2 linked regions of the Prochlorococcus marinus XMU1408 genome follow. The protein of the gene in region 2 interacts with the protein of the main gene of each other region in a pairwise test. Links are inferred from orthologs where the notes say so. Each region holds a gene or a part of one and is shown on either strand. Other genes may lie near its edges.

Region 1 (3,033 bases), on a different replicon or contig from region 2:
AATAGCAAAGATTGGAGCAACGAGTTACTTGAAGCAATTAGTTAATTATGGCTTTTTTCATGCGGACCCACATCCCGGCAACTTAGCTGTTTCTAGTAGTGGTTCGCTTATTTACTATGACTTTGGAATGATGGGTTTTGTATCTGAGCGAATCAGAGGCAGACTTAATTCAATGATCAAAGCAGCGGCTCTTAGAGATGTTAGTGGACTAGTAAAAGAACTTCAAATTGCGGGATTGTTAGAGGCAGATATAGAAATAGGTCCAGTAAGAAGATTAATTAGAGTAATGTTAACCGAGGCTCTAACTCCTCCATTTAACTCAAAAATCATAGAAAAGCTATCGGGTGACATTTCAGAACTTGCTTATGGGAAACCCTTTAGAATACCAATCGAGTTGATTTTTGTTTTTAGAGCACTATCAACTTTTGAAGGAGTTGGAAGATATCTAGATCCTGAATTTAATTTAATAGCAATAGCAAAACCCTTCCTCCTCCCACTCATGACATCAAAAGATTCTGAACAAAATGACTTGCTAAACGAATTAGGCAGACAAGTTACTGAAATGGGAAGCAAAGCAGTTGGTTTACCAAAAAGGCTTGACGAAAATCTAGAGAGATTGGAACAAGGCGACTTGCAACTTCAAGTACGCATGGGTGAATCAGATAGACAATTAAGAAGAATGATTAATGCCCAACAAACATTAGGTAATTCTGTTCTACTGGGCTCACTTGCAATATCTTCAGCTTTATTAGCTTCAACTAATAAACCTTCTTTATTTTTTATACCAATAATTTTAGGATTCCCAATAGCTTTAAGTTGGATCAAATTACAATTTAAAATGAGAAGTGAAAGTCGTTTGGACAATTTCCAAGGGAGAAAAAAATTATAACTGAATTATTTACAATCAATCCTTAAAGGCTTCCTCTTGGTCCCAAGCCTATAAGTCCAGCATAAGTCGCTTGGCTTCCTAACTCATCTTCAATACGAAGCAATTGATTGTATTTCGCAACCCTCTCACTACGACTTAATGAACCTGTTTTTATTTGGCCAGATTTTGTAGCTACTGATAAATCAGCAATTGTTGTATCTTCAGTTTCTCCACTTCTATGACTGATAACAGATGTATAACTTGATCTTGATGCAAGCTCAATAGCTTCAAGTGTTTCTGTGAGAGAGCCAATTTGATTAACTTTAATTAGTATTGAATTTGCAATATTTTCATCAATCCCTCTCTGCAAACGACGAGTATTGGTAACAAATAAATCATCCCCTACTAATTGAACACTTTTACCAAGCTTTTTAGTTAACAAGCTCCAACCATCCCAATCATCTTCAGCTAATCCATCTTCAATAGAAACTATTGGATATGCATTAACTAAACCAGCTAATTCCCCGACCATTTGCTCACTTGAATAGGAATGGCCACCATAAGAATATTGTCCCCCCTCATAAAACTCCGTGCTAGCAACATCTAAAGCTAGAGAGATTTGCTCACCTGGTTTAAACCCAGCCTGCTCAATTGCTTGCATTAAAAGGTCACCAGCTGCTTTGTTACTCTCAAGATTTGGAGCAAATCCTCCTTCATCACCAACAGCAGTTGATAAACCTTTCTTACTCAATAAATCTTTAAGCGTATGAAATACCTCAGCTCCCATTCTTAAAGCTTCTCTGAAACTTTCAGCGCCATGTGGAACCAACATGAATTCTTGAAAATCTAAGTTGTTTGCTGCATGAGCACCTCCATTGATTACGTTCATTAGGGGAACGGGTAATAGAGATGACATGGGTCCACCTAAATACCTATATAGAGGCAACCCCAATCCATTAGCGGCTGCTCTTGCTGTAGCCATGCTGACAGCAAGAATTGAATTAGCACCAAGATTTGATTTGTTGTCTGTATCGTCAAGTTGTTTCATTACCGAGTCAACTGTGGCCTGATCTAATGCAGACAAGCCACATAGGGCTGGAGCAATATTTTCTTCTATGTGACCAACAGCCTTGATAACTCCTTTACCCTTATAACGTTTTCCGCCGTCTCTTAATTCATGGGCCTCATGTGCTCCCGTACTAGCACCACTTGGGACAATTGAACGGCCAATAGCTCCACCCTCTAAAAGCACCTCAGCCTCTACTGTTGGATTACCACGGGAGTCCAACACTTCTCGGGCCATAATGGTATCAATTACTAGTTCTAGAGAGTCAGCCACGAATTTAAGATGATTTTTAGATCTTATGAACTACATTATTCCTATATGTTCCTTAATTGTTAATCTAGCTTGCTTTCCAAGACCTAATCAATCGAATTTGTCTTAATAAAATACACATATTGCTTAAAACATCTCAACCTAAATGCAGTCGGCACATGACCTCTTTGAATCAAAATTCAACGAAAATGAATGGAAGTCTCACTACAGAACCAGATTCTTTTAGCGATGAAGCTTGGAATCTCCTATTAATAGCTGAACAATCAGCCCGGAGATGGCGACATCAAAATTTAGATGTTGAACATCTTATTGAAGTTCTTTTTAGAAATAAAAAATTCCAAAAATATACAAATCCCTTACCAATCAACCATGATGAAATAAGTGAAATTCTAGAAAACTTTCTCGCTGAACTGCCAATTAATAATCAAACAGATTTATTTGTTGGTGAAGATTTAGAAAATCTACTTGAAACTGCTGATGATTTCCGATCTCGATGGGGATCAAATCAAATCGAAATATCTCATATTCTTATCGCAATTGGTAGAGATAATCGCTTAGGAGAAGATCTTTTTTATCAAGCTGGTCTACCTAGCGAAATTCTTGAAGCGGAATTGCGACGACTACCAGCGCCTAAGTCATTTCAACAACCAAAAAGAAATTTGTTTAAGCAAATAGAGGAAAAACCAAAAAAAGATTCAAAACCTTATAGATCAACTGAAACCACTTCAAATGATTTAGCCTCCGAACCTCAAAGACCACTTAGCAAAGAAGATATCAAGTCAAAACAAGAACCTCTAAGCCTGAGTGAAATGCCAAGTGCATTAGATTT
Region 2 (2,874 bases):
AGTTTTAGTTTTAGCTCTCTTGGAGTCAAAGGAATACTAAATCCTTTTATTGCTGCTTGGTCACCTGTATTTCTGTCTATGTTAGGAGGAGGTTTTTTGTTAAAACAGGCAAGTAAATGATCTGGCCTTTCTAAATAATCTTTAGTCCCTTTTATCAATGTTTGATTTTCGTTTAAATAATTTTTCTTTTGATCCTGTTGTTTTTCTTGGATTTGTTTCATTCTTTTCTTTATTAATTGCATTGCCTATTTCCTTTTGGTCAGTTGCAGGTAGTAAAAATTCTTCCAAAGCTAGATTTTTAGTCGCCACAGCAAATATTTTTCTAACTAGTCAATTGATACTTAGATGGTGGCAATCGGGACATTTCCCCATTAGTAATCTTTATGAATCACTTTGCTTTTTGACGTGGGGTTGTACTTTGACACAACTTTTTGTCGAAAGGGCTTGGAGTTCTCCTTTGATTTCTGCAGTAGCGACTCCTATCTCATTGCTATCAATTGGTTTTGCAAGCTTTGTTTTACCAGATAATTTGCAATCTTCTGCTCCTTTAGTACCAGCACTGCGTTCAAGTTGGTTGATAATGCATGTGAGTGTGATTATGTGTTCTTACGCTGCATTGCTAATAGGTTCTATTTTGTCTTTTGGTGTATTTATAGTTGACTGGAAAAAACAATTTAATATTCGTAATAGTTCCTTTGGATCTGGTGAATTCAGGCAAATTTCAGATCTTTATCCTTATAAAAAAAACGATAATTTAAATCTAATACAACCAGTTAAATTTACAAATGCTGAGCAACTTGATTCGTTAAGTTACAGATCAATAACAGCGGGATTTTTGTTGCTTACTGTTGGACTTATTAGTGGTGCTGTATGGGCTAATGAGGCCTGGGGTAGTTGGTGGAGTTGGGACCCTAAAGAGACTTGGGCTTTAATCTGTTGGTTGGTTTATGCAGCTTATTTGCATACCAGGCTAACGAAAGGATGGCAAGGTAAAAAGCCCGCTTTGCTTGCAATAGCAGGCTTTTTTGTTATTATTATTTGTTATATTGGAGTTAATCTTCTAGGGGTAGGTTTGCATAGCTATGGATGGTTCTTTGATGCTTAGCAATTAATAATATGTAAGCTATTTTTTTATAATTTTTCCATTCTGTGCATCATTTGCTACTTTTCTTAGTGCATCACAACCTTCCTTAAGGGTTGGGTAAGCAAACATACCGCTACCAGCTATAAAGCAATTTGCCCCTGCTGCGCAGCATTGAGATAAAGACCAATCTGCTTTTATTCCTCCATCAACTTCTATATCCACGTTGTATCCATTGTCTAAAATTAGTTTTCTTAATTGAGTAATCTTGTTAAGCATTGTTGGAATATAAGCTTGACCGCCAAAGCCAGGATTAACAGTCATAACAAGTACGTGATCAACCATATCTAGTACATCTTTCACCATGTCCATCGGTGTATGAGGATTAAGAGCTACTGATGGAGACCCTCCTAACTGTCTAATTTTTCCAAGAATTCGATGAAGGTGAATATTTGCCTCAGCATGAGCAATGACGACACCAGGTTCTCCATTTGCACCTTTACTTGCTTCTACATATCCCTCAAGCATGGTTTCACAGTTGTATTGACTAACCATTAATTGAGTCTCGAACGGAACGTTGCAGTACTTACGGCAGGCAGTGATCATTTCAGGTCCGAAGGTAAGATTTGGAACAAAGTTCCCATCCATAACATCAAATTGAATTCGGTCTACACCTGCTAATTCAAGGTCTTTTACGCACTGTCCCATATTTGCCCAGTCTGCTGGTAAAACTGATGGAATTATTTGAACAGGACGGTGCTCAGAAAAAATTGCGGATGAAATGGATTGGATCATTGTTTTTTGTCTAATGGCAAAGATTCTATTAATTCATGGTCACAAGTTCTAGTGTGACCTTGCACTGATACAGTAAATATCGCTTATCAACAGATAATAAGTTTTTTGTGAGTACTTTTTTCTAAGCATTTTTCAATGCCCTTAATTACTTACAATATTGTCTGCCTAATGGCGTAAATTTCTTTACCTAGCTGCAAAAAGTGGATCGTACTCTCGTCCAAGAAATTCTTGAAGTAGTTGAGCAAGCTGCAATTGCTTCTGCTCAATTGACTGGTTTGGGTCAAAAAGATGAGGCTGATGCAGCTGCCGTAGAGGCAATGCGAAAAAGAATGGGAACGATTCAGATGAAAGGAAGGATCGTTATTGGAGAAGGAGAAAGAGACGAAGCTCCAATGCTTTACATCGGAGAAGAAGTTGGATCAGGCACAGGCCCTGGTGTTGATTTTGCAGTAGACCCCTGTGAAGGTACGAATTTATGTGCTAACAGCCAGCGTGGATCTATGGCTGTTCTAGCCGCATCAGATCGTGGAGGCTTGTTCAATGCTCCAGATTTTTATATGAATAAATTAGCTGCGCCTCCAGCAGCTAAGGGCAAAGTTGATATAAGAAAAACTCCTACAGAAAATATAAAAATCTTGAGTGAATGCCTTGGTATTGCGATAAGTGATTTAACTATTGTTGTTATGGATAGGGCCAGACACAAAAATTTAGTTACTGAAATTAGATCAGTTGGTGCAAGGATTCAACCTATATCAGATGGTGATGTTCAAGCCGCAATAGCTTGTGGCTTTGAGGGAACAGGAACTCATTGCTTGATGGGGATTGGCGCAGCTCCAGAAGGAGTCATTTCAGCTGCAGCCATGCGGGCGCTTGGTGGCCATTTTCAAGGACAACTTGTATACGATCCTGCGATTGCTCAAACATCTGAATGGGCAGACTATACAAAAGAAGGAAATATCAAAAGATTGAATGAAATGGGCATAACTGATATTGATAAA

What was found. Proteins that work in one complex are often made in the same cells at the same time.
Region 1: the proteins of rpe (region 2) and eno interact in binary tests that used the Escherichia coli proteins (3 or more experiments, as listed by UniProt). The link is inferred for Prochlorococcus marinus XMU1408 from one-to-one orthologs.

Annotation. Positions count from the first base shown.
Region 1 is NZ_QJUE01000001.1:265,256-268,288, reverse strand. The notes cover bases 60-3,026. They hold eno (phosphopyruvate hydratase), read right to left. Parts: upstream 2,208-3,026; coding sequence 912-2,207; downstream 60-911. Other genes in these bases: DNJ73_RS01365 (ATP-dependent Clp protease ATP-binding subunit), read left to right, coding at 2,363-3,026; DNJ73_RS01375 (ABC1 kinase family protein), read left to right, coding at 60-889. Also shown: more of DNJ73_RS01375, read left to right, coding at 1-59; more of DNJ73_RS01365, read left to right, coding at 3,027-3,033. UniProt on the Escherichia coli protein: Catalyzes the reversible conversion of 2-phosphoglycerate (2-PG) into phosphoenolpyruvate (PEP). It is essential for the degradation of carbohydrates via glycolysis.
Region 2 is NZ_QJUE01000002.1:463,994-466,867, forward strand. What follows is about bases 1-2,808. They hold rpe (ribulose-phosphate 3-epimerase), read right to left. Parts: upstream 1,877-2,808; coding sequence 1,124-1,876; downstream 1-1,123. Other genes in these bases: DNJ73_RS03950 (LptF/LptG family permease), read left to right, coding at 1-120; ccsB (c-type cytochrome biogenesis protein CcsB), read left to right, coding at 158-1,105; glpX (class II fructose-bisphosphatase), read left to right, coding at 2,077-2,808. Also shown: more of glpX, read left to right, coding at 2,809-2,874. UniProt on the Escherichia coli protein: Catalyzes the reversible epimerization of D-ribulose 5-phosphate to D-xylulose 5-phosphate.